2 regions of the Paraclostridium sordellii genome follow, and region 2 is predicted to be linked to the other one. Evidence: riboswitches for the same ligand, from Rfam matches in the RefSeq annotation. Region 2 holds a riboswitch; the other holds the start of a gene.

Region 1 (16,231 bases), 880 kb from region 2:
TAATACTTTATCTATATTTAAACTCATATGTTCTTCATCCATTGGTACTAAACGCATCTCTATATCCCAGTATACACAGAATTTTTCCCAACAAACTTGATATCCTGATGATACTACTAAGTTTGGTTTCTTACTTGTAACATCCATTCCTAATTTCTTAGCTCTATTTCTCCATCTAAACTTCATTGCCATACCACCAAGCATACATGCTTCTGATGATCCAACTGTTGATGTTCCTATGTAGTTCATATCTTCTGGCGCATGCCATAAGTTTGCTATCATATTTACACATCTGTTTTCCATTTCTGTTGTTTGTGGATATTCTGATTTATCTATTGCATTTTTCTCTAATGTTTCTGCCATAAGTTTTGTTGCTTCATCTTCCATATATGTTTGACAGAATGTACATAGGTTAAGTCTTGCATTGCCTTCATTCATCAATTCATCTTTTATTAATCTATATGCTATGTTTGGAGCAATAGAATCTTTCCCTAGTTCTTCTTTAGGTATGCTAGAGCCAGATTCTGTTGTCCCAAATATTGGTGTCTCATAACTATCTCCTAATTTATTTTTTCTACCAAATAACATTTTAAAAACCTCCTTATTATTGTTTAATCTATTCTAAAACTTATTTTCCTACTTTTGTTGTTTTTGCATCTCTTTTTTTAGATGTAATCGCATATATTACAAATGGTATTAAAACTGTAATAATGAAACTTATTATTAATATAGTTAAGTATTCATGAGCACTTTTTCCTGTTAATTGAGCTGGTGGTACAAATGAAATACATAAAGCAAACACTGATGTAATGAAACCACATGCTGCTACTATTAATTTAAATGTTTTACCCCCTGGAACATGATAAGCACGTTTTAAATTACTTTTTTTAAGCACTAATACAAAATATCCTATGAAGAATAATAAGTATCCAACTAAATATATTACAACTGTTAATGATATAGCTGTAAGGAATGATACGTTATTTCCTCCACCACCGAAAGTAAGTACTGCTGCCCATATTGTAACTATTATACCTTGTACGAAAACTAAGTTAATAGGTACGTTGTGTTCATTAGTTTTTGTTAATTCTTTAGGAAGTATACCTTTTTGAGCTGCTGCATACATACCTCTTGAAGGTCCTACAACCCATGCACTAACTTCCCCCATTACTCCTAATGCTAATAATATGGCAATTAATTTTACAATCCATGTACTATGAGGTGCAAAATGTAATACTAAAGCTTTAAATGTTTCCACAACACCTGCACTTAAACTTAATTGGCTTTGTGGAACTACAGCTGCAACTGTTAATCCACCTACAGTATTTAGTACTATAGCAAGAACAACTAATATAATCATAGCTAATGGATAGTTTTTCTCAGCATCTTGTAATTCATTTACGTGAGAAGCTGATGCCTCAACACCCATATAAGCAAGTATAAATGAAACAAATACAACTAATGTATCGATTTTAGAGAAATCTGGTACAAAGTATTTTGCTCCTATTTTTACATCTACTGGATTTCCTTGAAGTATATAAGTTATTGACAAAGCAAATAATATTATTGCTGGTATTAATATCCCAAATATAAATCCAGCTTTTGCTATTTTGGCTGTATTTTTAGTACCACCTAATTGTGAAAATGTTAACAACCAGAAAATCACCAATACACCAATAAACTTGATAAATGGAACATTATTTAATGCATTCCAGTTAAATATGTATGAAACACAACCTAAAATAAAATAAATCATTGTTACAAATCCAACTGTTATTTGAAACCATTGAAAGAATATTGCTGCAAATCCAAATTTTTCTCCTAATGTATTTCCAACCCAAGCAAATATACCACCTTCTTGCCAGCCTTCAACTGTTGCCATTTCTGCTGCACATAGAGCAACTGGTAAGAACCATAATATACCTCCAAGTAAAAGGAAGAATACTAAATGGAAACCTGATGTTGCGAATGTAGGATATTCGTAAACAGTCATAACCATTGATGCGGTCATTGCAAAGAACGCAAACAATGTAAGTGAATGTTTTTTGGATGCTTGTGCATCTTTCATCTTAATCATCTCCTAATATATTTAATTTTTTTCATACTCGCTTCTATCCCTAGAGCGTTGGTATTACTTGTGTCTGTATTAATTAGATACCCGCTAAATTTAGCTTAAAACACATATGGTAAACTTTGTAAAATTCTAAAATTTCTCATTTTACAGATATTATAACAGTTGGTTTAATTATATTTTCTTTTAAACTTAAATATAGTGTTTTTATTAATTTTTCATAAGAATTTTAGCCTTTAAGTTTATATTTTTATGTTTTTGGTATAAATAATTTAAAACAAATTATTTTGATATAAATAATTTATATAATTAATAAATTTTTTAAATTATAAGAAAAAGCTATTAATTTTATAATTACATATGTATATATTCATTTTATAAAACTTATAAAAAAATCTGAAGAAAGTGAAAATACTTTTTAATTATTATTTAAATATATAGATTTTAAATATAATGGCATAAAAAAATATCCACCTAATTAGGTGGATATTTTTTTAATTATTTAATTTGTTTAAAACTTCTTCTAAATCTAAACCATGTATTTCACAAGCTTGCTCTAATCTCTCCATCTGAGCTGATGGGCATCCTATACAACCCATTCCATAACTCATAAGAATTTCTGCCGCATCTGGTCTCATTTTTATTATATCCGCTATTATAGTATCTTTAGTTATCATATTATATACACTCCTTTAAATTAGCTATTTTTAATACATCTTTTCTAAATTTTTCTATTGTTACTCTATCTACAAAATCTCCAAGCTTTTCTCCCATTTGTCCATATTCATTGTAATATTCTAGTATGACTTTTACTAAATTATAAGCTTCTTCCTCTGTTAGATTTTTTGTTACTATGTCTGCGGTCCTTGGATAAAATCCTGCACTTCCTCCGACCGTTATGAAAAACTTACCATCTATATCAACTAATACTCCTACATCCTTTGAGTATACACTAGTACATGCATTTCTACATCCTGCTACCCCTATTTTAGTTCTATTTGGTAATATCATTCCATGAAAATTTTTACTTATCTTCATACCAATACCTATTGTTGGGTATTTAGAACGCTTACAAAAATTTGCTGGGCATATCTCAACATTTTTTACAGAGTTTTGATTTTTAACAGCCGGTTCCATGTCTAAGTCTTTCCATATATCTTCTAGGTCTTCTTGCTTTAAGTTAGTTATAAGAATTCTTTGTCCTGATGTTAATTTTAATACTCCATTATACTTTTTAGCAACATCAGCTATTTTTATAAGTGTATCAGGTAATACAAATCCACCAGGTATATGTGGTGTTATTGCGTAAGTTCTTTTTCCATCTTTAATTTTTTGCAAGTTCCCATAATTACTCATATAAAATTTCCCTTTCATGTTTATTCTAAATATATTATAACCAATATTTTTTTTAAAATATGTAACCTACGTTATAGACTTATTATTTTTTTATTTACTTTTTATTATCTATTACTTATTTTATATTATAAATAATAGATATAACCACTAGCGATTTAATTTTAAAGTAATAGATAATATATTTTAAATTATTCTATTAATATAAATCAATAAAAAAGCTTAATCTTGAATAGATTAAGCTTTTTTATTGATTTATATTAATTTATTATTTTATACAATTAGCAATTTCAGTAAAAATTACTCCTATACCATATGCTCCAGCATCTGGATATCCTAAACTTCTTTCTCCAACTGTTCCTGCACGTCCCATTCTTGCAACTATATGTTCTGTTGATTTAGCTCCTTTTACAGCTTCTTTTGCACCTTTTACAAAAGCTTCTTTAAAGCTATCATTATTCTTAGCTGAAGTTTCCCATGAATTTGCACATGGAACTAAAGCATCTACTAATGTTTTATCTCCTACTACTGCTCCTCTTCCAAAAGATCTTTCTCCTGTAGATTGAATTCCTTTAACTGACGCTTTCATCATATCAGCAAAATCTTTAACATTGATTTCTTTTTTATTCCCAATACTTTTTCCTGCTGATCTAAATGCAGATCCCCATATAGGTCCTGAAGCTCCTCCACAATGTTCCATAATTATCATAGAACAATCATTTAAGAATTCTCCTATACTTAATTTCTCATTTGAAGTTATTTCTTTCCATTCCCTTTTTAATTGTTTAAATCCTTTTGCCACACTCATACCGAAATCTCCATCTCCAGCATGTGCATCTAATTCACAAAATGGAACTTCATTTTTTATTATTACTTCACTCATCTTATCTACTATATAAATCATATTGTCTAATGTTAATATATTATTTTCAATTTTAGAAAAATCAATATTAGTTTCAACTTCAAAAGTAGCATTTTCAGTGCATTTATTATCTTCATATATATCAACATACTCAACGCTTTCTACAGGTCCAGATACTTTAAACGCTGGAGTGTCACTAACTTGAGATAATAAATTTTTTAATTCATCATCTAATTTTAGTATAGATATAGATGCTCCTTCCATATCTATACTAGTCATATAATTTCCAACGAAAGCTCTATTAATTTTTATATTCTTCTTACTTAATTCACGATATACAGAGTTATTTAATAGATATAGTTCTTGTAGAGGAGTTCCCCCAAATCCATTTATAAGTATTGCAACTTCTTCATTATTTCCAACTATATTCATATCTTTTAAAATAGCATCAACCATTTTTTTTGCTAGGTCATCTGCTGATGCCATTTTTTCTCTTCTTATTCCCGGTTCACCATGTATTCCTACTCCAAATTCAATCTCATCTTCTCCTAGTTCAAAAGTAGGAGTTCCTTTTGCAGGTACCGTACATGATGTAAGTGCAAAACCTAAACTTCTAACATTATCTGCCGCTTTTTGTGCTATTGATTTTACATCTTCTAAAGATTTTCCAAGTTCTGCCGCTGCCCCAGCAATTTTGTGAACAAATACAGTTCCTGCCACACCACGTCTACCTACTGTATATAAACTATCTTCAACAGCTATATCATCTTCTACTCTTACATAATCTACTTTTATTCCATCTTCACTAGCTAGATAAGCTGCATTTTTAAAGTTCATCATATCTCCGCTATAATTTTTTATTATAAGCAAAGTTCCTTTATCACTAGCAGTAGACTTTATAGATTGATATACTTGTATTTGAGATGGTGAAGCAAATACATCTCCACAAACAGCAGCATCTAACATACCTTTTCCTACAAATCCTGCATGAGCTGGCTCATGTCCACTTCCACCACCACTTATTAGACTTACTTTGTTTTTATCTATATTTTTTCTCTTTATTATCTTATATTTTTTTATAAATTCAAGTTCTGGATGTGCCATAGCTATACCATTACACATTTCCATAACTACATTTTCTGGTTTATTTATTATCTTTTTCATAGTTACATACCTCTGTTGTTTTTATATTCTCTTCCTATTTTATCAGCTGTTATTATACATGCAGCTACAGATTCAATTTCTATAGGGAATGGCATAGAATAAATTGATTCTTCTGGTATACAAGCTTTTTGTGCAACCGCTAAAGCTTCTTCTTCTGTTATACTATCTACCCCTATATCTTCTAAACACACTGGTAATCCTATTTCTAAGCAAAAATCTAGTACTTGATTTAGCTCTTCTGTAGGTGCATTTTCTAAAACTAGCTGAGCTATTGTCCCAAATGCAACTTTTTCTCCGTGGAAGTATTTATGTGTTCCCTCTAGCATAGTTAATCCATCATGTATTGCATGTGCTGCTGCAAGTCCTCCACTTTCAAATCCTAATCCAGATAAAAGTATATTTGTTTCTATTATATTTTCTAATGCTTGAGTAACTACATTACATTCACATGATTGTTTAGCCTTTACTCCATCTTTTAATAGATTTTCATAACATAATTTAGCTAGTGCTAACGATGCATTAGTTCCTATAGCCGGTTCACACATTTCTTCTCTAACTCCGCAAGGTAATCCTGCATTTACTTTTGTAAATGAACTTGATGTAGCTCTAGCTTCAAAATATGTTGAAAGTGCATCTCCCATACCTGAAACTAAAAATCTAGTAGGTGCTTTAGCTATAACAGTTGTATCAACTAAAACTACACTTGGACTTTGTTTGAAATATGCATAATCATCAAACTCACCTTCTGGAGTATATAATACTGCTGAATGACTTGTTGGTGCATCTGTTGCAGCTATTGTCGGTACTATTATTAAATTATCACCTTGTGCAACACACTTAGCAGTATCTATTGCTTTTCCTCCACCAAGTCCTATAGTACATGAACATTTATTATTCTTAGCTAATTCTTGTAATCTAGCAACTTCTTCTCTTGAACATTCTCCTTTAAAATTACTTTCTACAAAAGTTATATCAAATTTTTTTGAAGTTGAATCTAATTTATCTTTAACACGTTGTATATCGTCCTTATGAGCAATTAGTAACGCTGAATTTCCAAATACTTTTACAAAATAACCTAAGTTTAATAATTCATCTTGCCCTTGTACATATTTTGTAGGACATATAAATGCTTTTCTCATCTTAATCTCTCCTTTGAATTTTGCAAACGCTATTATTTTTTGTTTACACTTATTATAATATCGTTTTCACAAAATTACATTGGATTTAGATGTTAATAAATTACGATTTTAAACCGTAATTTTTTGATGTAAAATTCTAAAGTTGTAAATTATCTACTTTTCGTAATTTTTTTAACAACATAAAATTACTATTTTGTCTTATCTTTATAGTGTTTTCTATATAAAGATGGTGTTACTCCCTCATACTTTTTAAATATTTTTATAAAATATCCAGCTTCACTAAATCCTAGTTCTTCGCTTATTTCATTTATATGCATATCAGTTTCTTTTAAAAGGTTTTTGGCCCACTTTATCTTAAGCTTTGAAATATACGTTGAAAAATTTTCTCCTAATTCTTTTGAAAATAGCCGACTGAAATAACTTGTACTAACATGACATAACTGAGCCATCTTTTCCATAGATAAATTTTCACTTTTATTATTATGTATATATTCTATAGCTGGTTTTAAAGTCTTACTTACTAGGGACTCCTTACTTTCTTTGTTATTTATTTCGCTTATACAACTATTTATAATTGCATTAGACATTTCTTTTTGTATATTTCTAATATTATTTAAGCCATATCCATCAAAAACTTCTTTACTTCTTGATCTTTCATCACTTACAACTCTTTCACACATATCTAAAATTAAATTTTTATCTAAAGCTTCTTCTATTATATACTTAGCTAGATAAAATAACATATTTGAAATATCACTTACTTGCTCATATGATAATATAGGTAAATCATCATAATACTTTTTCAATTCATATGACAATCCTTCAACTTCATTTGCTCTATTGCCTATATTAAGTATTTGCTCTAAATTATCAAAATCATTAGCATTAGATAGCTTTACTTGCCCAGCCATAATTGCCCCAATATACTGTTCATTTATAATTATAGGTATAGCTACATCGACAATATTATAATGACATAAATATATATATGGTTTATTTAAACGAACTGCTTCTAATCCACCTCTTGAATCACATTTTTTACAGTGCTTTGCTAAGTTTGAATTACCTCTTACTATCTCACAAAATTTATGGCAACCGCTATGCTTTGTTAGTGGATTACCTTTATAGTCAACAACTACTATTGCCATATTAGTAACCAATGATAAATAATCCTGTAAATTATCCCACTTGCTGAAATCTATTATCTTATTTAAGCTTAGGTTTTCATTTCTCACTTTTATGCTCCTTTAAAAGTAGTTTTCTAATATTAATTACATAATAATTTTAACATATATAGTTTTATATGAAGTAAAAAAGCTATATTAATAAACATTTTTATTTATATCTGATGACTATTTCATTAATAAACTACATATTTTATATTAAATTTGACCACTAAAGAAGGATTATTACTTGAGTGTGAGAAAAGTGATGAAGATTTATGTGTAAAAATATAATAATTATTTACAAAAAGCTTCTGATTCTGAATTTAAAAATTTATTTAGTCAACTAGCTCAAAAAGAACAACAGCACTTAGATTGAATTAATCAATTATTAAATGGTAGTATTCCTAATATAAATCAACATAATATGTACAATTCAATTATATATTTTAGACCGATAAAGTACCTTAATTCTATTCATTTAATTTAGTTATTATTAAATATCTGAAAATAATTAACTTTTGAACTATAAATTTTAATATTGACTTATTTAAATTTTTATTTATAATATAATACAACAAGTAGATAACTGAGATAGAGGCGCGAAACTTAAGAGTACTATTATGGAGGTAAGCTCGTTGAAGTAATAAGAAAGGAATTTTCGCCGAAGTGAATAGTTAATGGCTTTAATACTATTTGCTGGGCTTATATAAAATATATATAAGACTGTCACATTTTTGTGGAGAGCTATTTTCAATGAAAACGTACGGTACGTTCATACTTTTTAGTATAACATTTTTCGTATAAAATCATGAGATATAGTCTCATGATTTTTTTATTGTTAAAAATTTTATTATCTTAGTTACTTATTTATAATTGACACCATGAGGAGGATAATTTAAATGAGTGAACAGAATCACGAATTGAAAAGAGGGTTAAAAGCAAGACATTTAAATATGATTGCTTTAGGAGGTTCGATAGGAACAGGTATATTTCTTGCTATGGGAGATACTCTTCATCAAGCAGGTCCAGGGGGTGCACTAGTCGCTTATGGACTAATTGGTATTATGGTTTACTTCCTAATAACTAGTTTAGGTGAAATGGCAACTTTCATGCCTATATCAGGTTCATTTAGTTCTTATGCAACGAAATTTATAGATCCAGCTTTAGGTTTTGCTCTTGGTTGGAACTATTGGTACAACTGGGCTATAACAATAGCAGCAGAAATGGTAGCTGGCTCTTTAATAATGAAATACTGGTTCCCTAGTATTCCTGGATTTTATTGGAGTATATTATTTTTAATTATAATAGTAGGTTTAAACTTCTTATCTGCAAAAGCCTATGGCGAGTCTGAGTATTGGTTTGCCGGAATTAAAGTTGTAACGGTTATAATATTTTTAGTAATTGGGGTTTTAATGATATTTGGTATTATGGGTTCTGATGATATAGGTTTCCATAATTACTTTATAGGTGATGGCCCATTTCACGGTGGAATTAAATCTATATTTGCTATATTTTTAGTTGCTGGTTTCTCATTCCAAGGTACAGAACTTATTGGAGTTGCTGCTGGAGAAAGTGAACACCCAGAAAAAACTATTCCAAAAGCTATTAAATCAATATTTTGGAGAATTTTAATATTCTATCTTGGAACTATAATTGTTCTAGGTGCTATAATACCATTTACTAAAGCTGGAGTTTCTGAAAGTCCATTTACTATGGTGTTTGCAAAAGCAGGTATCGCTGGGGCTGCATCTTTAATGAATGCTGTTATATTGACATCTGTTTTATCAGCTGGTAACTCTGGTATGTATGCATCAACAAGAATGCTTCATTCAATGGCTACAGAAGGTCTTGCTCCTAAAATATTTGCAAGAACTAACAAAAGAGGTGTTCCTGTAAATGCTTTAATTTTAACTACTATCGTTGCATCTGCTTGCTTCTTAACTGGAGTATTTGCAGAAAGTACTGTTTATGTTTGGTTAGTTGCTGCATCTGGTCTTGCAGGATTTATAGCATGGGTAGGCATAGCAATTTGCCATTATAGATTTAGAAAAGCATATATTCATCAAGGTCATAGTTTATCTGAATTAAAGTTTAAAGCTAAATGGTATCCATTTGGTCCAATATTAGCACTTCTAATGTGCTTTGTTATTATACTTGGTCAAGGTTATTCTTGCATAACTGAACATGGAGTTGACTGGCATAGTTTAATAGCTTCTTATATTGGAATTCCATTATTCTTTGCTTTATATATAGGATATAAAATAAAACATAAAACAAAAGTAATTTCTTTAGATGATGTTGATTTAACATATAATGATGATTGTAAAAAAGATTTTAAAAATATTGAAAACTCAATATCAGAGCTCAATTAATAAAAAAGCATTACTATAAACTTATAGTAATGCTTTTTTATTGTGTATATATTTTTTATTTTAAGGACATATTAGTTCATATTAAATTTATGAGGTGATATATATGATTAAAGAAATATTAATTGTTGCTTTAGGGGTAATAATCGGAGAACTTGCTTTAGATATAATTAGATAATTGCTTAAAAGGTTAAAAGGATAGTATTTAAATCTCCATTTAATCCTTACTGTATTTGTACAAATTTTTCTATATAAAATATTTTCTCATTTTAAAGTGTATTTAGTAATTTGACTCATTTTTAGTCTATTTACCTTCATATTAAAATGTATTTTCAATAAAATTCTTAAAATTTTTCAGTATTTAAATATAATAAATAATATTAAATAGAATCACCTTGAATAACTGTTAATTTTTCGTAAATAAAAAATAGGGATTAGATTAATCTAATCCCTATTTTTTATTTTATTTAAATTACATAAATTTAAATAAATATATTAAACCTACTATTCCAAGCACTATTAGCCCTATAGCAACATATCTTTCTATCTTAGTAAATTCAGGTTTATTTGGTTCTGTTTCTCTTCTTGCTTTTTTAAATACCGGGATACCTATCGCATAAATAACAAGTGATATTAATAAATATTCAAGTCCTGCTGCGTATAATAACCACAATCCATAGATAGTACCAATTATAGCAGTTACATATGCATAAGTACGACTTGCAAATATTTTTTTAGGATAAGTATCATCTTTTGAAGATATTTTATATAGATATAAAGTTGAAGCAATATAACAAGGTAGTGCCATAACACTTGTTATACTTAACATCATATTCCAAGCATTTCCTGTAAAGTGAACACATATTAATATTATTTGCATTACAATGGTTGATGCAAGCAATGAAAATGATGGTGCTTCATTTTTATTTTCTTTTGTAAATACTTTAGGGAATGTTCCTCCTTTAGCTGCTGCGTATGGTAGTTCTGACAACATAACTGTCCATATAAGCCAAGAACTTAAAATTGCTATAATTACACCTATATTCATTATTATGCTACCCCATTTACCCATTACAGTCATTAAAACTGCAGCAGTTGATGGAGGCGCCATTTTTGATACAGTTCCTTGAGGAACTACACCAAGTGGTAATAATGAAAGTGCTGTATATAATAAAAGACAAATTAAGAACCCTAAAAATGTGGCTTTACCAACATCTTTTTGTGACTTAGCTCTACCAGATACAACAACTGCCCCTTCTATACCTGTAAATACCCATAAGGTTACAAGCATAGTACTCTTAACCTGAGGCAATAATCCACCTAGAGCACTATCATGTACTGATACAACTGTTTTTAATCCCCAGAAGTCTGTAAAGAAAAGTGAAACTTTAAATGATATAGCTAATACTAATATAAATATAGCCAGTGGAACTAATTTACCAATTGTTCCTATTACATTTAAAAATGCAGCTTGTTTAACTCCTGATAAAACTGCAAAATAAATAATCCATAGTACAATCGATCCACAAACAATAGATAACCAGTTATTCCCTCCTGTAAAATATGATGGGAAGAAATAGTTAAGTGAATCCATTAATAGTACTGCATACCCTACATTAGCAAAAGAGTTACATATCCAGTACCCCCACGCCATTAGAAACCCTGTAAATTTACCAAATCCTAACTCTCCATAAGCATATATACCAGTTGTTACATCTGGTCTGGCTGCTGCAAGCACTCTAAATGTATTTGCAATAAACCACATACCAAAACCAGTTATTATCCATGCAATTAATATTGCACCGGCAGATGCATGTTGAGCCATATTTTGTGGTAGATTATAAACCCCACCACCTAGCATAGCACTTATTACTACGCCTGCTAGAGCAACTACACCAAGCTTTTTAGTGCTATTATCTTTCGCTTTACTACTGCTACTTTTATCGCTCATAATAGCCCTCCTAAATTTCATTAAGTTTTATGAAAATTACTAGCTTTAAGTGCATTTTGCTATTTAAACTCTTAACAAAATGTACTTAAAAATAATTATTTTTGAGTACATTCTGTTAATGGTTTAAAGTCCATTTCATCTAGCCAATCATTAAGTGTTAATTGATTTAAACTTGAGAATCCGCTTTCAGGCACTGCATCTCTTGCTAAAGTTACATATGGTGCACAAGTTAATGCATTTCCTATTTCACCCGGTTTCATTATTGTATATGCAAATCCTACATAAGTTCTGTCAAATACTACATGTGAATCTCTACCGCACTCTTTAACTGACCAAGCAACTGCTTTTCTATGTTTTTCTAAGAATTTTCTTAAATCTTCTTCACTATCATTTTTTGTCCAAAGTCCCGCATCCTCTATAAATAAATCCGCACAATTATCTCTGTCGTTTGATAATGAAATTGCTATAAATGACCAAACTCCGTAAGCTTCTCCTTCTGTTAAAGGTCTATTTTCTTTTGGTCTATAAGATGTAACACTTTTATTTGCACATATTACATGAGCTCCTGGTACTGTTGGGAAACGTCTATTTTTTTCTGTACCAAATAATTCAATGCCTGCTTCTAATAAAGGTTTTGCATCATATACATGAAGTGGTGTTCCATCAAATTGTTCAACATCAAATAATGGTTTTTCTTCTTCATTTGCTATATTAAGATGTGTTGCTAAATCATACCCCCATATTTGTCCTGCTATCCCACAAAAAGATGAAGCTGTAAGCATGTTTATTTGACCAACATATGCATCATTTATCTCCGCTCTATCATATGAAACTATTCCATCTAATAGGAAATCGTCTGTTTTTTTTACTGTTCCAACAGAAACTGTAAGAACTGAAACATATCCGTTTCCATAAGCTCCTGGCATTCCGTATCCATCACAATAACGATTATATGGACTTATAGCTGTTTTATCTACTTTAGCCGCTCTTACTTTTCTTACCTTCCTAGGTCCAACCCCTATAGTTTGATTCCTTTGTGACTCTAAATTCTTATTCATTTCAAGCACCTCCTAAAAGTTGTGTACAGTAAATCATCTGTACATAAGGACATATACCCTTGCTCAAAAACGAAAAACAGAAAACGTTTATTTCTTTATATTTAGAAATTTGCTAAATTTACATATACTTGTACATTATTACATTATATATTTATATAATACGCTTTATTATATATAATAAAATTTTCCTATTATAATCATGTATTATTTCTATTTAACTTATTTTTTTATAGGTATTATAATAAATTTAAAGAAAATTTTGTTTAAAATCATTTGAAAGAAGGCGTAAAATATGGCTATAAAATTAATATGTATAGATATGGATGGTACACTTTTAATGGACCAACAAAATATATCTGAAGAAAATAAATCTGCTATTAAAAAGGCTGTTTCCCAAGGGGTTCATGTTGCTATAACTACTGGAAGAGTTTATAACTGTGCTAAATTATACTCAGATGATATTGGGTTAAAGACACCAATAATAGCATCTAATGGAGCTTTTATTGGTGGAAGTAATGGTGAGGTTATTTATAACAATCCTTTAACACCTAATGAAGTTAAAGATTTTCTAAGTACATCAAAAAAATATGGATTGTTTTCTTATTTAACTGCGAACTTTGGAATTGTATCAACCGATGAACTGCCAGAGGATCATATTTATAAAGTTCTAAATAACCGTCTAAAAGATGATGAAAAGATTAAATTTAAAGTTATAAATAGTATAGATGAAGCTTTTAATATGTATCCAAATGAACTTTTAAAAGGTGTTTGTTTAGAAAAACATAATATAGAAAAATTAATACAAGCTAAAAATGAGTTAAAAAAATTGAATCCCGAACTTGAAATAGTATCTTCTTGGGATGATAATTTTGAGATTATGAAAAAAGGAAGTTCTAAAGGAGAAGCCGTATCCCAGCTTGCTAAATATTTCAATTTAAAAAGAGATGAAATTATGTGTATAGGTGATAGCGAAAATGACTTATCAATGATTGAATATGCAGGAATTGGAGTTGCTATGGGAAATGCAATTGATAAAGTAAAAAAATCAGCTCAGTATATAACAGCACCAAATACAGATTCAGGAGTTGCTAAGGCTATAGAAAAGTTTGTATTAAAATAAAAAAACACATTGAAAGAAAATCTTTCAATGTGTTTTTTTATTTTAAATATTAATATCCTATAGTTTTTGCAAATTCTCTTAAAACATCATTTGATTTTTTAAATTTAGCTTCTTCTTCATCTGTCATATCAATTTCAAAAACTTTTTCTGCTCCATCTTTACCTATTATAGTTGGAACTCCTGTATATATATTAGTCTCTCCATATTCTCCTTCAAGCAAAGATGAAACTGGAAGTATTTTCTTCTCGTCACTAAATATAGATTTTATTATACCTACGACAGCAGCTGCAATACCATAATAAGTAGTACCTTTTCTATTGTAAACTTCCCAACCTGCTTTTGCAGTTTTTTCTACTAATTCATCTAAATCCATCTCTGACTTAAGCTTTTCATTTTCATCTAATATTTTTAATAGAGATTTACCTGCTACATTTACATTTGACCAAGGTACCATTTGTGAATCTCCATGTTCACCCATAGAGTATGCATGTATAGATCTTGGATCAATTCCATCTAAATGTTGTGATAAGAAATTCTTTAATCTTGCAGAATCAATAGTTGTACCTGTTCCTATTACTTTATTTTTAGGTAGTCCTGATAATTTCCATATATGATATGCTATTATATCTACTGGATTTGAAGCTATTACGAATATTCCATTAAATCCAGATTTCATAACTTCCTTTACTACTGAATCACATATAGCTGCACTCACACCTAGTGTATCTAATCTAGTTTGTCCTGGCTTTGGAGCTGCTCCAGCTGTAAAGATTATAATATCTACATCTTTACAATCTTCAAATTTAGCTTGTCTTACTTTTGTTCTTTGAGACATATATTCCACACCATGTACTAAATCCCAAGCTTCTCCTTTAGCTTTTTCTTCATTTATATCAATCATTAGTAATTCATCACAAACACATTGGTTAACTAACGCAAATCCACAACTCGAACCAACTAATCCTGTTCCTATGATTGCAATTTTTCTTGATTTTAATGCCATATTTCTACCTCCTGATGATAATTGCTTTTTCTTTATAATAAATTATAACATTTATATTTTATAAAAATCACTTTTTCATTTTATTTTTGTAGAATATTGTATTTTTTTGTAGTTATTATATCTTAATTATATTTTTTTCATTTTTAAGTAAATTAATTTATCCAATAATTGACTAAGTAATACTACTTCTTTTTCTATTCCATGCTTATAATATAGTTCGCCTAATATATACTGCAATTCTTTTATAACTTCATCTAAATTTTCCATCAGTATCTCCCCTATGACTTCATATTCTAAAAAATCTAATAAAACAAAACCGCCTAAATTTTTATTTAGCCGGCTCCTTCTTGTCTTTATATAACATAAAATCTGCTTCCCTTAATACCTTATCTATATTACTTTTTTCATTAAATATAGAATATCCTTGAGATATGCTTACTTTTAAATTTTTATAATATCTATTTTTACAAACTAAGTTAACTTCATCTACATATTTTTTACAATCATCTTCATCTCCATCAATAAGTAATGATATAAATTCATCTCCTCCCCATCTAAATACAATTCCTTTATCTCCACAAGTTTCTTTTAATATATTTGCAATTGACTTTATAAAATTGTCTCCTTCTATATGCCCAAAAGTGTCATTTACTTTTTTAAGTCCATCTATATCACCTATTACAACTCCTATACTAAAGTTATCATTCTTTTTTATTTCAGATATCTTCTCTTCGAAATAAGTTCTATTGTATAATCCTGTAAGTATATCTTTATAACTTAAATCTCTTAATCTTTCTTCAATAAGTTTACTTTTTGTTATATCTCTTACTGATCCTATAAGACCATGTATATTCCCTTGTTTGTCTATTATCGGAGTTTTTATAGTTTGGTAAATTGCAAAATTATCACTTTTAGGTATAGGTACCTTTTCTTCTATATAAAAAGATTTTCTTTCATTAATAACTAATTTGTCAG
Region 2 (16,231 bases):
CTGGTTGAATACTTGCTTCTTTTTCAAATAAAGGATTATCTTTATCAACTTTCCTCAATGCACCTAAATATTCATTTGCTTTTTCATTGTTTCCTAATTTTTCATATATTAAATGTAAAACTAAATATGGCTCTATAAGTTCCGGCTCTTCATTAACTATATTTTCAAGAATTTGTATACTTTCTTGATTTAAATCATTATTTATAAATCTAATAGCATGATTATATCTGCTTAAAAATATTCCAAACTCTTCAGATGTTAAAATCTTTACATATTTCTGAGCTAGTTCATTATTATCGTAACATGTGCTCTTATAGAAACTTTCAAAAGATTCATCAAAGTTACATTTTAAAAATTTTAATAATCCTTTTAAATTTAGTATATCAACATCTTTTGGATTTAATTCTAAAGCCTCATCTATTATTTCTGTAGCACTTGTTATAAAGTCTCTATCAATCATATTTAAAGCTTCATTAAATTTCTTGTATGACTCAAGTTTTAATGTTCTAGTATCTTTAATTTGTTTTTTTGTTTTGTGCTTTAAGTTAAGTATAGTTTCATCTTTGCTATTTGATGTTACATAGGTCTTTTTTAAAGTTTTTAAAGTTTCATGTATTTCTTCATCATCTATATTAAAAAAGGTAATGTCGTTACTATCTTCACTTATAAGAGCTATATCGATTATCTTTTTATGTAAACTTTTTATATCATTTTTTATATTTAACTTTAAAATAATAATCACCCTTTCATTAATTTCTTATGTACTATAGAATACCATATTAAATTAATTTAGTCAAAATTATACATTTTTTACTAAATTTTTATAAAAAAAAATAAAAGCGTATTACTCACGCTTTTATTAAATCTTGCTAATTTTATCTTCTGAAACTTTATATATTTGTTTAGTATATGGATTTATTAAATATACTTCTTTTGATTTAAAAAATCCTCTATTTACAACAGCATAATAGTAAATATCATTGTTTTTTCCTATAAATTTATCTAATTGTTCTTTATTTTCGATATATTTTAATGCATTATTTTTTTCTTCAATTGTAACGTATTTATATTTTTCACTATGTTCTTTTAATTTTTTCTCTAGAATGCTAATTGCAGTATTTTTGCTTATAGTAAATTCTACACTTCCATCTTTTGTCGCTCTCCAATAACCATCACTATAATTATTGTTATAAGTTTTTTTCTCATCTAAATAAGAATATACTTTTTTATTTCTAGGATTAATTAAAAATTCATCTACTCTGTCTTTATTGACAAAAGTTTCAACATAGTAATATTTACTTCCATTAACCATTTGTTGGAATATGTTTGTTATTATATCAGCTTTGTCCATTCCACTTTTTTTAGATATTAATGCCACTATTTCATCATTAGTCATAGAATACATTTTTAAATTTTTCTCATATTTACTTGATAATTCATTTAAATAATCATCATCTAAGTAATATTGTTTTAAGTAGTCTATATATTCTAAAGCTTGTTGATAATTTCCGTTTTCATTTTCTGTATTTGCTTTTTCTATATAATAATCATACATATCCTTTATACATTCTTCTTTTTTATCTTGAGCTAAATCATAATACTTTTTATCTTCTGACATAACTTTATCATAATTTGAAATTGCTTCTTTATACATTTTCTTTTCTTGATCTTTAACTCCTAAATTATATACTTTTCTAGAGTCCTCTATTACATCAATTTTTTTTGCATAAACATAAATTTCATTTTTAGATATCTTAAGGGTTGATACTGCTTGTATATACCCCATAGCTGTTTTGTAACTTATTTTTTCTTGTAAGTATAAATCATTTACTCTTTTAGCTTGATCTATTATATTGCTTGCATCTATATATACTGTGTCTAATTCATTTATTATGTTTATAAGTGATATAAAATAGTCTTTGCCTATTTCTCCTTTTATATATCTATCTCCGTAATTAACAAGTATTTTATTAATTTTTTTAGATAAACTCTTACTAAACCTATCCATCTTACTTTCAGAAAATTCCTCTTTGACTTTATTATAATAAGATGTTGCTTCGCCATAGTTTCTTTTTTCAATATAATCTACAAGTTTGTTACTTTCACTACTTACACTAAAACTATTAGCACTAAAAAATATAGTCAAACTCAATAAGATAACACCTAAAATCACAAGAGCTGTTTTTACTATAACTTTATTGTGTTTATCTACAAATTCTACTATTTTTATAAAAAAATCCTTCATAATCATTATCTTACCTTTCTTAAACAGTAATATAAATGTTTTACGATTTATTATAACATATAAAAAGAGTATTAACCATATTTTGTAATTCAACTCAAAAAAACAACATTTTAGATAATGTTGTTTAAAATATAAACGCTATAGTAATATCATCTTTGCTTTTATTTAAAGTCAAATACTCTAAGTAATTTTTATATTGTTTTTTTAAATTATATCTTGAAAATACACTTTTTTTATATCCTTCAATAGTATTTGATATACTCTCACTTAAATTAATTAAACTTCCAAAACTATTTGTAAATCCATCTGAAAATAAAACCACTGATTTTAAATCTTCATTTTCTAAAATATCAAATTTTATATCAATATATAAGTATGCATCATCTAAATACATTGAATTTAAGACTCCTCTTACTTTATTTTTTTTATTATATTCTATAATCTCTATATCTTTTGAAACTTCTAATATATTTCCATCTCCGATTTGCATATACAATTTCATTTTATTTGTTATTAAAACTCCTATAAGAGTAGTCCCATAAAGTATATAATCAATATTGTAAACATTTGGAATATGTTTTATGAAGTGATTTTTTGCATAATCTCTCCAAGTATCTTGAATTTTTCTTTGTATTGATTTATTTTCTATCATACTTTTAACCCTATCCACTTGAATTTCTTCACTATCATTTTTAATATTTTCATATAAGTCTTCTATTACATCCATAAATGCACTACAAGCAAGTTCTGATCCTTTTTGACTATACATACACCTATTAATTCCATGTCCATCTCCAATTGAACAAATAATGCCTTTATCTAATTTTTTATATTTTAAAAAATCTTGTGACTCCTTATTTTTAGCTTTATTTTTATATCCAGTTACACTTTCATAAAAAATTTCAAAGTTCATATTATCCCCCCATCCCATATTTATTATATTGTTTATAATAAAAAAAAAGCACAGCATACGCTGTACTTTTTATGATATTTTTCTTCGTCTAATAGGTTCTTTACTTCTCGAAGTCCTTTTATTTCTAACACTTTTGCTTTTAATAACTCTACGTGGCTGTCTTCCAAAGATTCTTTTACAATCACATAAAATCCAACATGGAGTCAACATAATAATCATTCCTAAAGCTAACATAATATAATATCTAAATCCTATGAATACCCCAGTTACTGAGTTAATTATTAATAAAATACTAGTAATACTTACGGATATTGCAGATGATAAAACAAATATTCTTGAAATGTCTGAAAATGTCTTCATAAATCTTGGCATTTTTTTAGTTTTTCGGCTATTTTTCATCTTTCGCCTCCTAATAACAACAAATCATACATATATTCTCATATAATAAATATACCAAATTTGTATTAAAATAGCAATTCTTATTAGTAACATTAATTTAACTTAATTAATAAATTAAATTAAGACTAACTTTAAAAGGAGTGATTTAATTGCCATGTCTTCCTAGTTTAGGTACTAAAGCCCCTAACTTTAGTGCTAATACAACCTTTGGCCCTATAAAATTATCCGATTATAAAGGAAAATGGGTTGTATTATTTTCTCATCCAGGTGACTTTACACCAGTATGTACTACAGAATTTTTATGTTTCGCTAAATACTATTCAAATTTTCAAAAAAGAAATACGGAGTTAATAGGCCTTAGTGTTGATAGTAATAGCTCTCATTTGGCATGGGTTTATAATATCTATAGAAATACAGGTGTTGAAATACCATTTCCTATAATAGATGATAGAAAGATGGAAATTTCACAACTATACGGTATGATTTCTGAGCCTATGAGTGATTCTTCAACAGTTAGATCTGTATTTATAATCGACCCTAACCAAATTCTAAGAACTATTTTATATTATCCTTTAACTACCGGTCGAAATATTCCTGAAATAGTAAGAATAATAGATGCTCTTCAAACATCGGATGAACAAAAAGTTGTTACTCCAGCAGATTGGTTACCAGGTATGCCTGTTATATTACCTCCACCTAAAACTTACAAAGAATTAAAACAAAGAATTTCTAGTTGCGAAAAAGATAAGGAATGCATAGATTGGTATCTTTGTTTTGTTCCTGATAAAAACTTAGGAATAAAAAGTAATAAATCTATAAATAAAAAGAAGTTAACTGCTAAATCAAGACCTCAAATAAATTCTCCAGAAGATTATGTTCCACAAAACCCTAATTGTCCAGATATAAATAGATTAGTTGGAACATATGTTCTTGGCGATCCTTCAAGTGTAGATGCTTTTTTACTTGATTTTGTTATATATGCATTTGCAGAAATAAAATCTGATGGGACACTATTCATACCAACGCCTAGATATTTGCGTCAATTATTAGCTCTTAGACAAGATAATCCCGATTTAAGGGTTATAGTAGCTATTGGCGGCTGGGGACAGGATGGATTCTCAGATGCTGCCCTAACACCATCCTCTAGATATAATTTTGCAAGAGAAGTTAATGCTCTTATTAAGGAATATAATTTAGATGGAATTGATATTGACTGGGAATATCCAGCAACTAGTGCTGCCGGAATAAAATCAAGACCTGAAGATAGGGAAAACTTTACTTTATTATTGACTGCAATTAGAGATGTAATAGGTTATGATAAATGGCTAAGTGTTGCAGGTACTGGAGATAAGGCCTATATAAATCAAAGCGTAGAAATTGATAATATAGCACCTTTAATTGATTACTTTAATTTGATGAGCTATGACTTTACAGCTGGAGAAACAGGACCTAATGCTAAAAAGCATCATTCAAACTTATATGATTCTAATCTATCTATTCCAGGCTATAGTGCAGATGCTATGGTTAGAAACTTAATAGCTGCAGGAATGCCATCTCAAAAAATTTTACTAGGAATTCCTTTTTATGGTAGGTTAGGTGCTACAATTACAAAATCATATGATCAACTTAGAAAAGATTTTATAAATAAAAATGGTTATACTTATAAATTTGATAGAGATGCTCAAGCTCCTTATTTAGAAAGAGAAGGAGAATTTGCAATGTCCTATGATGATATACTTTCTATATATATAAAAGGACAATATGTAATAGATAACTGCTTAGGTGGTATGTTCTCTTGGATGGCTCCATATGATAGAGCTAATATACTTGCAAGAGCTATGAATGAGGGTATTAATGATCCAAATAAATTAAGACAAGAAATTGAAGATACGTACGGTCCTGGTTTCTTAAAATAAAAAATAGTCTATCAAATTTGATAGACTATTTTTTATTTTAAGAAAATTTTAATTTTTTAAAATTCACCTTTACTTTTATTAATATTATGCTATAATGTATATTACAAAACAGAATATAACTAATGGTAGAGGTTGCATTATTAAATAGTACTATTATCGAGGTCAAAGCGCTTATGACGTAATAGGAAAGGTAATAATGCCGAAATATATAAACTATGCTTAAAGTTTATATGTTGGGGTTATGCATAATATGTATAACACTGTCACTTATGTGAAGAGCTATCTTTAGATTAAGTTATTATATTAATTTGTAATTTCAAGTCTAGAAGTATCTCTATACCTTCTAGACTTTTTTTATTACTCATACTCCATTCATTGTTATATTCTTATAAATTATTGGAGGTTATTATGGTAAAAAGAGAAAAAAAACAAGCTTCACTGGGAGATTCTATTTTATGTATAGGATTTCTGATTTTCATATTATGTATTTCACTAACAAAATTGGGAGTATCTGCTCATATCCCCCTTGCACTAGGTGGTATATTTACAGGATTTATAGCAGTTTTTAAATTAGGTTTTACATGGAAAGAATTAGAGGAAGGAATTTTATCTACTATAAGTTCAACGATGCAGGCTATTATAATTTTATTGATAGTTGGTATGCTTATTGGAACATGGATAATATCTGGTGTTGTTCCTAGCATGATTTATTGGGGACTAAATATATTATCACCTGGAATTTTCCTAGTTGCTACAACACTAATATGTTCAATAGTATCAATTTCTACTGGTTCTTCTTGGACTACAGCCGGTACTATAGGTATAGCCCTTTTAGGTATAGGTAGTGCTCTTGGCATTCCTAAGGAAATAATAGCTGGTGCAATAATATCAGGTGCCTATTTTGGTGATAAAATGTCTCCACTTTCTGATACAACAAACTTAGCTCCTGCTATGGCTGGAACTAATTTATTTACTCATATAAAACATATGCTTTATTCAACAATACCAGCATATTTAATAGCTTTAATTATATACGGATTTATAGGATTTAAATATGCAGGTCAAACTATAGATAACAGTCAAATAACTCAAATACAACAAGCTCTAGCTGCTAGTTATAATACATTATCTCCATTTTTACTACTTATACCTGCTGCAGTTATCTTAATGGTAATACTTAAAGTACCAGCTATTCCAGGTCTTATAATAGGTACATTACTAGGTGGGTTTGTTGCAGTATTTTTCCAAGGAGCTTCATTTAAAGAAGTTTTAGAAGTTGCTCAGGTTGGATATACATCTCACAGTGGAATGGCTTTTGTTGATGAACTATTAACTAGAGGTGGTCTAAACAGTATGCTAGGAACAGTTTCGCTTATGTTATGTGCACTAGCTACAGGTGGTATTCTTGAAAAAACAGGTATGCTAGAAGCTCTAGCCAATGCTATTCTTAAATTTGCAAAAGGAACTTTTGGTTTAGTAGCTGCTACAATATTTACTTGTATAGGAACCAATCTAGCTGTTGCAGATCAATACTTAGCAATAGTAATGCCAGGAAGTATGTATAGAGAAGCTTTCAAAAAACAAGGACTTTGTCCTGAAAATCTATCTAGAGCATTAGAAGATAGTGCAACTATTACATCTCCACTTATACCTTGGAATACATGTGGAGCTTATATGAGTGCTACACTTGCTATAAATTCATTTGCATTTTTACCATTTGCATTTTTCAATCTATTATGTCCTTTAGTTTCTTTAACACTAGCTGCTACAGGATTTGGCATCACTAAATTATCAGATGAAAAACCAGTTAAAACAGAAGAATCTATTGCATAAAAAATAAAGGGTGGCTAAGCCATCCTTTATTTTTTATATCCTACAATTGCAGCCCCTAAAGCTCCTATTATTTGCGTATCATCATATATATATATATCTTTTTTTAAATTTTCTTCTAACATTTTTACAAGTATTTTACTTTTTGCAACTCCACCTGTAAAAGCAACTTTATCTACTATATCTATTCTAGATAACATTGATTCAGACCTATTTGCAATTGATTGTAAAATACCAGCTGCTATAGATTCTTTTGATATATCTTTTGCTAATAAACTTATAATCTCTGATTCTGCAAAAACAGTACACATACTTGATATTACCTGTGGCTTTGCTCCATTTGCCAAATTATCTATGCTGTCAACATCTGTACCTAGTAAGTTAGAAGTTACTTGTAAAAATCTTCCTGTACCTGCTGCACATTTATCATTCATTATAAAATTAGATACATTTCCTTCATTATCCAGATTTATAACTTTACTATCCTGCCCACCTATATCTATTATAGTTCTTACATTCCTATTTAAAAAATGGACACCCTTTGCATGGCATGTTATTTCAGTTACTTTTTTATCAACAAAATCCATACTAACTCTTCCATATCCAGTCCCAACAATTTTTTTTACATTTTCTTTATCTATACCTGTGATTAAATTCTCATAAACTTCCTTTGAAGCAATTTTAGGACTCCATCCTGTTGGTATTATTATTTTTTTTACTATATTCTCTCCATCAAATAATACACCTTTAGTTGCAACTGATCCAGAGTCTATACCTATACTATACATAAAATCCCCCTAATTAATCTATCATTTCTATAAATGCCTCGAATCTAGTTCTTAATTGTTCTGTATCAGATTTTGAATAATCTGTTTCAATAGCCATATAAGGTTTATGTTTAACATCATTTACAAATTTCTTAATTCTGTAACTTTCCACATTAAACGTATGACAAGCTTGTAAAATAACATCAATTACTCCATCTACTTTATACTCATCTATTAATCTATCTAAAAGTTCGATTCTTCCATCATTATTAGACATACATGAGCAAGCTATATTTATGTATTTTTTAGCTATAGCGTCAATTGGGTCTGGATTGTTTTCATCTACAAGTTCATCATTTGATCTAATACCTCCACAAAGCTCATAAGCAACTACAACAGCTCCACTTTCTTCTAATGTTTTTACGATTTTTTCACTTACCCCACCAATTGGACATCCTGTAATTAAAATTCTTGGTTTATCTTCACTTACTGGTCTCTCTCCATTTTCATATTTTTCTTTTATAGATTTAATCATATCTCTTATACTATCTTTTAATTCATCTCTATCAAATTTAAATCCAGAATTATATAAAACTTGATGCATTTCAAAACCATTCATTGGTGGTGGTACTAATTTTCCTAATTCGTAAAATTCTTTTAATAACTTTCTCTCTTCATTTTTATCTCTAATTGCTTCTTTTAAATCTTCTTCTGTTATTTCTACATTAAATCTTTTTTCTATATCATTTTTCAGTTCAATAATTTCATTTTTCCAAAGCTCATAAGCATATTTTCCATTTTTACTATTTGGAAGTTGCATTAAATGTAGGTCTTTAATTTTCTCTAGCTCTTCGTACATTTTTTTCTTTCCATCGCATGTTGTTTCTCCTATTAGCAAATCTGAAAAATAAAAATATGGACATGTATCTGTTATAGCATGTCCAAAACTTGATTTTATAAGTGGACAAAGATTTCTCGGTAATATTTTTTCAGCTTCTGGAATTGGCTCTTCACTAACTCCACAAACACCTACCGTAACAGCTTTAGCTGCCATTGGAATCTCAACTGGCGTAAATGCACAAAATACCCCTACTAATTTTTTACCACTCTCTTTTAATTCTTTAGCTTTTATAAATCCATTTCTTCTAGCTTCACTGAATTCTTCAAACTTTTCTGGTAATGATATCATATTGTCTCCCCCAATAATTATAATGATTTACAATGCAATTTTAACATAGGGGCCCTTTTTATGTACAATAGTAAAAACCTATAACTTTAAATATATATATAGGTTTTTACTATATACTATTGTCTAATTATTATAAATACCATGTAAGAAATATAAATCAATACCATTAAAAGGCCTTCAAATTTATTAACTTCTCTCTTTGTAGTTGCAAATATATATGCAATTATAGAAATTATAAACATAATGAACATATCTACAAATACTATAGGATGTACTGATATTGGATTTATAAATGCCGATATTCCAAGTACAAATAAAATATTAAAGATATTAGACCCTACAACATTTCCCATAGCTATATCGCTTTCTCCTTTTTTTGCTGCAACTACACTAGTTACTAACTCTGGTAAAGAAGTTCCAATAGATACGATAGTAAGTCCTACTAGATTTTCACTCATTCCTATTGATAATGCTATATTACTTGCACTATCTACTACAACTTGTCCTCCAAATATAATTCCTATTATACCTAATAAACTAATCATTAAGCTCTTTGGAATAGATGCTTTTTTACTTCCTTGTTCTACTTGCATATCTTCTTTTGATGTTATAGCCATCTCTAGTAAGTAGTACATAAATATAGAAAATAGAGCCAATAACATAAGTCCATCTGATTTTGTTAATTCATTGTTACTATATCCTTGAAATTTAGTATCATGAGATAATATTAATAAAACTAATGATGATAAAAGTATAAATGGAAATTCTTTTAAAATAGTAGTTTTTTGAACCTTAACAGGCTTTATCATTGATGCAATACCTATAACAGCCAGCAGGTTAAAAATATTAGATCCAACTACATTAGCTATTGCAATATCATTGTTTCCTTTTAAAGCAGCTGTAACACTAACTGCTGCTTCAGGAGCACTGGTTCCAAACGCAACTATTGTAAGACCTATAATTATGGTTGGTATTCTTAATGCTTTAGCAATAGAAGATGCCCCGTTTACAAAAAAGTCTGCTGATTTAATAAGTATTATAAATCCAATTATAAGTAATATGTAGCTCATATTGTTTCTCCTTTTTTGCTTTTACATTTATTTTATCCATATATATTAAATTTTATTTACAAGTCTTTATCTAAAATTGTACTAATACAATTTGTTTTTTTACTTATTAATATATTAATTTGTTTTTTTTCATAGTAATATATAATTATAATTAATTTTAAAGGAGTTTTTAATATGATAAAAAAAGTGGCTGCTATTCATGACTTATCAGGAATTGGCAGATGTTCTTTGACAGTTGCTATTCCTATTTTATCAGCTTTGAAAATTCAATGCTGTCCTTTTCCAACAGCTATATTATCTGCTCAAACAGGCTATCCTAATTATTCGTTTTTTGATTTAACTAATCTGATGAATGATTATAAAGACAATTGGAATGAATTAAATATAGAATTTGACTGTATATATAGTGGTTTTTTAGGATCAATTGAACAAATAGATATAGTATCTGACTTTATAAAAAAAAATAAAAGTACATTAGTTGTCATTGATCCGGTTATGGGTGATGATGGTAGTTTATATCCTGTTTTTAACAATGAAATGTGTACAAAAATTAAAAATTTAGTTAAAAATGCTAATATAGTTACACCAAACTTAACTGAAGCACTTATTTTAACAGATAAAGACTATACTAATACAAATCTAAAAAAAGAAGAGCTTTTATCTCTAGCAAGAGATGTTTCAACTCTAGGTCCATCAAAGGTAATCATAACAGGTATAATTATAGATGATAAAATTCATAACCTAGCATTTGATAAAGATTTAGATGAGTTTTACTTTACCTCTGCTGAGTTTAATAATATATCTTATAGCGGAACAGGAGATATATTTACCTCTATACTTACAGGCTTATTGCTTAATGGTGAATCGTTAAAATATAGTATTATTAAAGCTAGTAGCTTTATTCATAAAACAGTTTTATATACATCGCAATTTGAAACGGATAGAAATGATGGTGTAATGTTTGAAATGTTTTTATCAGATTTAATAAAATAAAGAACTCATATAAATATGAGTTCTTTATTTTATTAAGTATTATTTAAAAGTTTATAATTAACTTTCAACTTAAATTTATTGTCTTTTATAATTATTTTATATCCACTTAAATACAATTGTTTAACTTTATTTAATAATTCTGGTTTATTATCTATAAATTTAAACTTATGAATTTGTATTTCATTGTATTTAATTTTATTATTTAACATATTTAATTCTGATTTTAAATTTTGTTTAGTTTGAAGATTTTTAACATTATTTATATATACATCATCAAAACTTTTTTGATAATCGTTTATACATTTTTCATTATATAATATAAATTTGTTTAATATTATTTTTTTCATCTTTCTATTTTCAATATTTGAATAATTACAATCTAAATAAGATAATATATATTTTGAATCAATTTCATTATTAATAAACTTATTTAACTTATTATTAATATTTTCATCATTACAAAAGCCATATATATTTATATTCAAAATTATAATAACAATAAAAAAAATTAATATGAGCTTTTTCATGTTTGTCTCCTTTCAATGTTTTATTCATATATATTCTTCCTTTAAATAAACTTTTATATCCTATATTTTCTTAGGTTATATTTATAAAAACTGTAAAAAATATATTTAAATGCTTATTATAGAGGTGATTATATGAATAATAATACAAATATAAAAAATTCTTTTTTTATTATCACAATTTTTGTACTAGCTGGATTTTTAATTAGTGGAGAATTTGGAATTTTCAATAAATTAAAAACTCAAATTTTTAATCCTAATTCTCAAACTAAAGAATACAATTGGTATTTTAATCCTAGAAATGATGGTAAACAACCTACTCCAATAAAAGAAGCATCTTTTTTTAATAAGTACGGTGCATATTATGTTGGAGATCCAAAGGAGAAGGTAATATATCTAACCTTTGATGCAGGTTATGAAAGTGGTAATACAGAAAAGCTATTAGATACTCTAAAAAAACACAAGGTTCCAGCAGCTTTCTTCGTTGTTGATCATTATTTAAAAACCAATCCAGATATGGTAAAAAGAATGGTGGATGAAGGTCATCTAGTTTGTAACCATTCAAAGAGGCATCCTTCAATGGCTAGTATAACTGACTTTGAAAAATTTAAAGAAGAAATAAATTCAGTTGAAGAATCTTATAAAGAAATTACCGGTAAAGATATGCCAAAATTTTTTAGACCTCCTATGGGTAAATTCAGTGAGCTTAGCCTAAAATATACTCAAGATTTAGGATACAATACTATATTTTGGAGTTTTGCATATGTAGATTGGTATGAGGATAAACAACCATCACATGAAGAAGCAAAAGAAAAGATTTTTTCTAGGACACACCCTGGTGCTATAGTATTATTACATCCTAATTCTACTACAAATACAGAAATTTTAGATGAGGTAATTACTCATTGGAAAAAAGAAGGTTATACACTAAAAAGTTTAGATTATCTTACAAATAAAAAAACTAGCGATAAATCTAAAACTCAAATATTAGATAATAAATAAAAGCAGATATAATTTTATATCTGCTTTTTTAAGCTTCTAATACTACTGATTTTCCATTGTATGTACCTATCCAATAAGGTTTATATATACTCTTAATATCTATAACTTTTATATCGTGTATATGCCCTTTTTTATTAATTATATTTTTTCTAAAGAGTCTTAAAATTTCATCCTTCATAATCTCAAGCATTTCACATTCATTTATACAGGATTTTTTTATAATTTTTTTTGATATATTTATTCTTGAAGTTTGAGGTAGTTTAGTTATAGACTCAGAAAACCCTGTATAAGTATTAACTAACATTATAACCTCATTATTACATATATCCTGTTTAAATAAGCTTTTTCCTTTAAATTTTAATGATATATTATATCTTACAACTTTATACTCTATATACTGTAGTGTTGAATTTTTTATCCTAGGATTTAATTGAACTACTTTGCTCATTAAGGGTACCTTATCTCTTTCGATTTTTCTTACATCACTTTTTTTTGTTTTAACTGCAATAGCATCGATTAACATCCTTGCCCTCCTAAGCTATATTTATCCTTTATAAATTATATTATCAATACTATTAATTTAATGTATGTACACTTACAAATAAAAAAAGAAATAAGCTAAAACTTATTTCTTTTTTATTATAAAACACTTTGAGCTATATTAACTGCATGATCTGAAATTCGTTCTAAATTGCTTAAAAAATCTAAATAAATTATACCTGCATCTATATCACAATTATTTTGATTTAGTCTAATCATATGATTAGCTCTAAAAGATTTGTTCATGGCATTAACTTCTTCTTCAATTTTTAAAACATTTCTAGCTATATTCTTATCATTTTTTTCTAATGATTTAAGTGATAAATCCATTCCTTCTAAAACCTTTTTATACATATCTTTAATTTCTTCTTTCCCCTGACTAGATAAACTTAATTTATCATCTATATATTCTTTTGAAAGTTCTGCTATATTTTCGGCATGATCACCTATTCTTTCAATATCATTTACTGTATTAAACATTAGATCTATAATCTCTCTTTCATTGTCATCTAAAGGCCGTTTTGAAAGCTTTAATAAATAATTTAATATTGATTTTTGAAGATTGTTTATAATATGTTCTAATTCCATAGTTTTATTAACTTTATTCATATCTTGACTCATAAAAGATTCAATCGAACTTTCTAAGCTTAGTTTTGACTTGTTACCCATTCTTATTATTTCATTTTTAACATTTCCTACAGCTATAGTTGGTGTTTCTAATATTCTTTCATCTAGATACTTAGTTTCTTTTTCATCTATTTCACTTTCATTTTCAGGAACAATTTTCATAGCTATATTAACTATCACTTTAGCAAAAGGAATTAAAATTATAACATTTATAACATTAAATAAAGTATGAGCATTTGCAATCTGTCTAGCAACATCATTAGGATCTAACCTATTTACTAAAGCCACAATAGGTTTATTTAATATAATCATAAATAATAATGTTCCTATTATATTAAAAGTTAAGTGCATAACAGCTGCTCTTTTTGCATTTATATTTGCACCTATACTAGATATTAAAGATGTTACACATGTACCTATATTATCTCCATATAGTATAGGCAGTGCTGAGGTTATAGGCAAAAGACCTTGCGTTGAAAGTGCTATTAACATTCCCATTGAAGCACTTGAACTTTGAACTATTCCAGTAATTGCAAATCCCGCTAATATTCCTAAAATTTGATGTTTTCCAAAATATATAAGAGCATCTCTAAATCCTTGATACTCTGCTAATGGCTTTACTGCATCTTTCATAAATTCCATTCCAGTAAATAATATTCCAAATCCAATTAATATTTCAGCTATATTTTTTATTTTTGGCTTTTTAGAAAATAAAAATAAAATTATTCCTATTCCCAGTGCAATAGGTGCAAGTTCCTCTAAGTTAAACGATACTAACTGAGCTGTTACGGTAGTCCCTATATTAGCTCCCATTATAACCCCAATAGCTTGATTTAAGGTCATAATACCAGCATTAACAAACCCTACAACCATAACAGTAGTTGCACTACTGCTTTGTATAACCCCTGTTACCAATGTTCCCACTAATACCCCCATAAATATATTACTAGTTAGTAAGCCTATGATATTTTTTAACTTCTCGCCTGCAGACTTTTGAAGCCCATTTCCCATTAAGTTCATTCCGTATAAAAACAAACCTAATCCTCCAATTAAACTAATTGCAATATCCAATTTTTCACCTTCTTATTTAGTTAATATTAAATTAAAACTCATTATTATTTTGTTTATTTTTAACTTTTATATACTTTATTTATTGATAAGTTTTGTATTTTTGTATTTTTTTTACACGCATTTTATAAATTTATTTGATAAATATAATAATTAAACACAGTTTGTAAAGGATGGATTTTTATGACATTTACAAAAATTATAATATTAGTAATTACTTTATTTAGTTTTTCATATTTTGATATTAATTCACTAAATTCCAATGATACTATACCTCCAAAAGTGAATATTATTTCTCCTTGTAATGCAGAACAGTATATAGTATCTAGACCTATTATAAAAGCATCTTTTTCCGATAATGTAAGAATTAATAAGAGTTCAGTTAAACTATTTTTAAATTATAAAGATGTAACTAGTGATTGCTCTATAAGTGAAGATATTATAACATACAAACCAAAATTCAAACTAAAAAGAGGTAGTCAAATTGTCAAATTACAAGTTAAAGACACAAATAATAATAAAACAAACTTAGAATGGTATTTTACTGTAGGATCACCAAGTTATAATCACTACTATGGACTACTTCACTCTCATACATTAAATAGTGATGGTCATGGTACCTATGAAGATGCCTATTATAAAACAAAACTAAAATCAAAGTTAGATTTTTTTGCAATAACAGAACACTCAAATATGTTTGATAATGATTTAAGTTGTAATTTAAAGGATGGATCTAAAAGTAAAAAATGGGAAAATTTAATACGTGTATCAAAACAATATAACTCTGATGGAAGTTTTTTAGCTTTGAGAGGTTTTGAGATGTCTTACCCATATAAAGATGTACCTAATCCAATTGGTCATATAAATGTATTTAATTCTGATGGTTTTGTTTCTTCAAATGACATTAGATATTCTAATTTAAAAGATTTTTATGAATTAATATCAAAAGAAGATAAATTAATAGCTCAATTTAATCATCCTTGCGATATTTTTGGTAGATTTAATAATTTTGAATATAATAAAAATGCAGATAATATAATTTCATTAATAGAAGTTTGTAATGGATATAATAAAGAAATTAGTAAAAATAAATTGTCTTTTGATGACTATCAGAAAGCTTTAGATATTGGTTGGCATTTAGCTCCCTC

Evidence for each region. Region 2 has a riboswitch for lysine ahead of nhaC (Na+/H+ antiporter NhaC). Riboswitches for the same ligand answer to the same signal wherever they lie in the genome.
Region 1: another riboswitch for lysine. It lies ahead of ATCC9714_RS01785 (amino acid permease); the one in region 2 lies ahead of nhaC (Na+/H+ antiporter NhaC).

What each region holds. Positions count from the first base shown of each region.
Region 1 covers NZ_LN679998.1:357,341-373,571, reverse strand. Annotated here, with positions in the region: gene ATCC9714_RS01820 (glutamate decarboxylase) at 1-588, opposite strand, end outside; gene gadC (glutamate:gamma-aminobutyrate antiporter) at 629-2,068, opposite strand; gene ATCC9714_RS01810 (DUF1858 domain-containing protein) at 2,566-2,748, opposite strand; gene ATCC9714_RS01805 (nitrite/sulfite reductase domain-containing protein) at 2,750-3,427, opposite strand; gene dhaK (dihydroxyacetone kinase subunit DhaK) at 3,693-5,450, opposite strand; gene ATCC9714_RS01795 (glycerol dehydrogenase) at 5,453-6,589, opposite strand; gene ATCC9714_RS01790 (PocR ligand-binding domain-containing protein) at 6,778-7,824, opposite strand; lysine riboswitch at 8,340-8,510, shown strand; gene ATCC9714_RS01785 (amino acid permease) at 8,655-10,127, shown strand; gene ATCC9714_RS01780 (basic amino acid/polyamine antiporter) at 10,597-12,075, opposite strand; gene hdcA (histidine decarboxylase, pyruvoyl type) at 12,171-13,133, opposite strand; gene ATCC9714_RS01770 (Cof-type HAD-IIB family hydrolase) at 13,426-14,253, shown strand; gene ATCC9714_RS01765 (L-lactate dehydrogenase) at 14,303-15,256, opposite strand; gene ATCC9714_RS01760 (hypothetical protein) at 15,383-15,523, opposite strand; gene ATCC9714_RS01755 (sensor domain-containing diguanylate cyclase) at 15,585-16,231, opposite strand, start outside.
Region 2 covers NZ_LN679998.1:1,242,246-1,258,476, reverse strand. Annotated here, with positions in the region: gene ATCC9714_RS06080 (tetratricopeptide repeat protein) at 1-742, opposite strand, end outside; gene ATCC9714_RS06075 (UbiD family decarboxylase) at 860-2,245, opposite strand; gene ATCC9714_RS06070 (protein phosphatase 2C domain-containing protein) at 2,370-3,158, opposite strand; gene ATCC9714_RS06065 (hypothetical protein) at 3,228-3,557, opposite strand; gene ATCC9714_RS06060 (peroxiredoxin) at 3,707-5,473, shown strand; lysine riboswitch at 5,592-5,763, shown strand; gene nhaC (Na+/H+ antiporter NhaC) at 5,882-7,306, shown strand; gene ATCC9714_RS06050 (acyl-CoA dehydratase activase) at 7,333-8,091, opposite strand; gene ATCC9714_RS06045 (double-cubane-cluster-containing anaerobic reductase) at 8,105-9,259, opposite strand; gene ATCC9714_RS06040 (calcium/sodium antiporter) at 9,376-10,329, opposite strand; gene ATCC9714_RS06035 (pyridoxamine kinase) at 10,504-11,322, shown strand; gene ATCC9714_RS06030 (hypothetical protein) at 11,355-11,849, opposite strand; gene pdaA (delta-lactam-biosynthetic de-N-acetylase) at 11,982-12,848, shown strand; gene ATCC9714_RS06020 (hypothetical protein) at 12,877-13,371, opposite strand; gene ATCC9714_RS06015 (Na/Pi cotransporter family protein) at 13,488-15,086, opposite strand; gene ATCC9714_RS06010 (CehA/McbA family metallohydrolase) at 15,267-16,231, shown strand, end outside.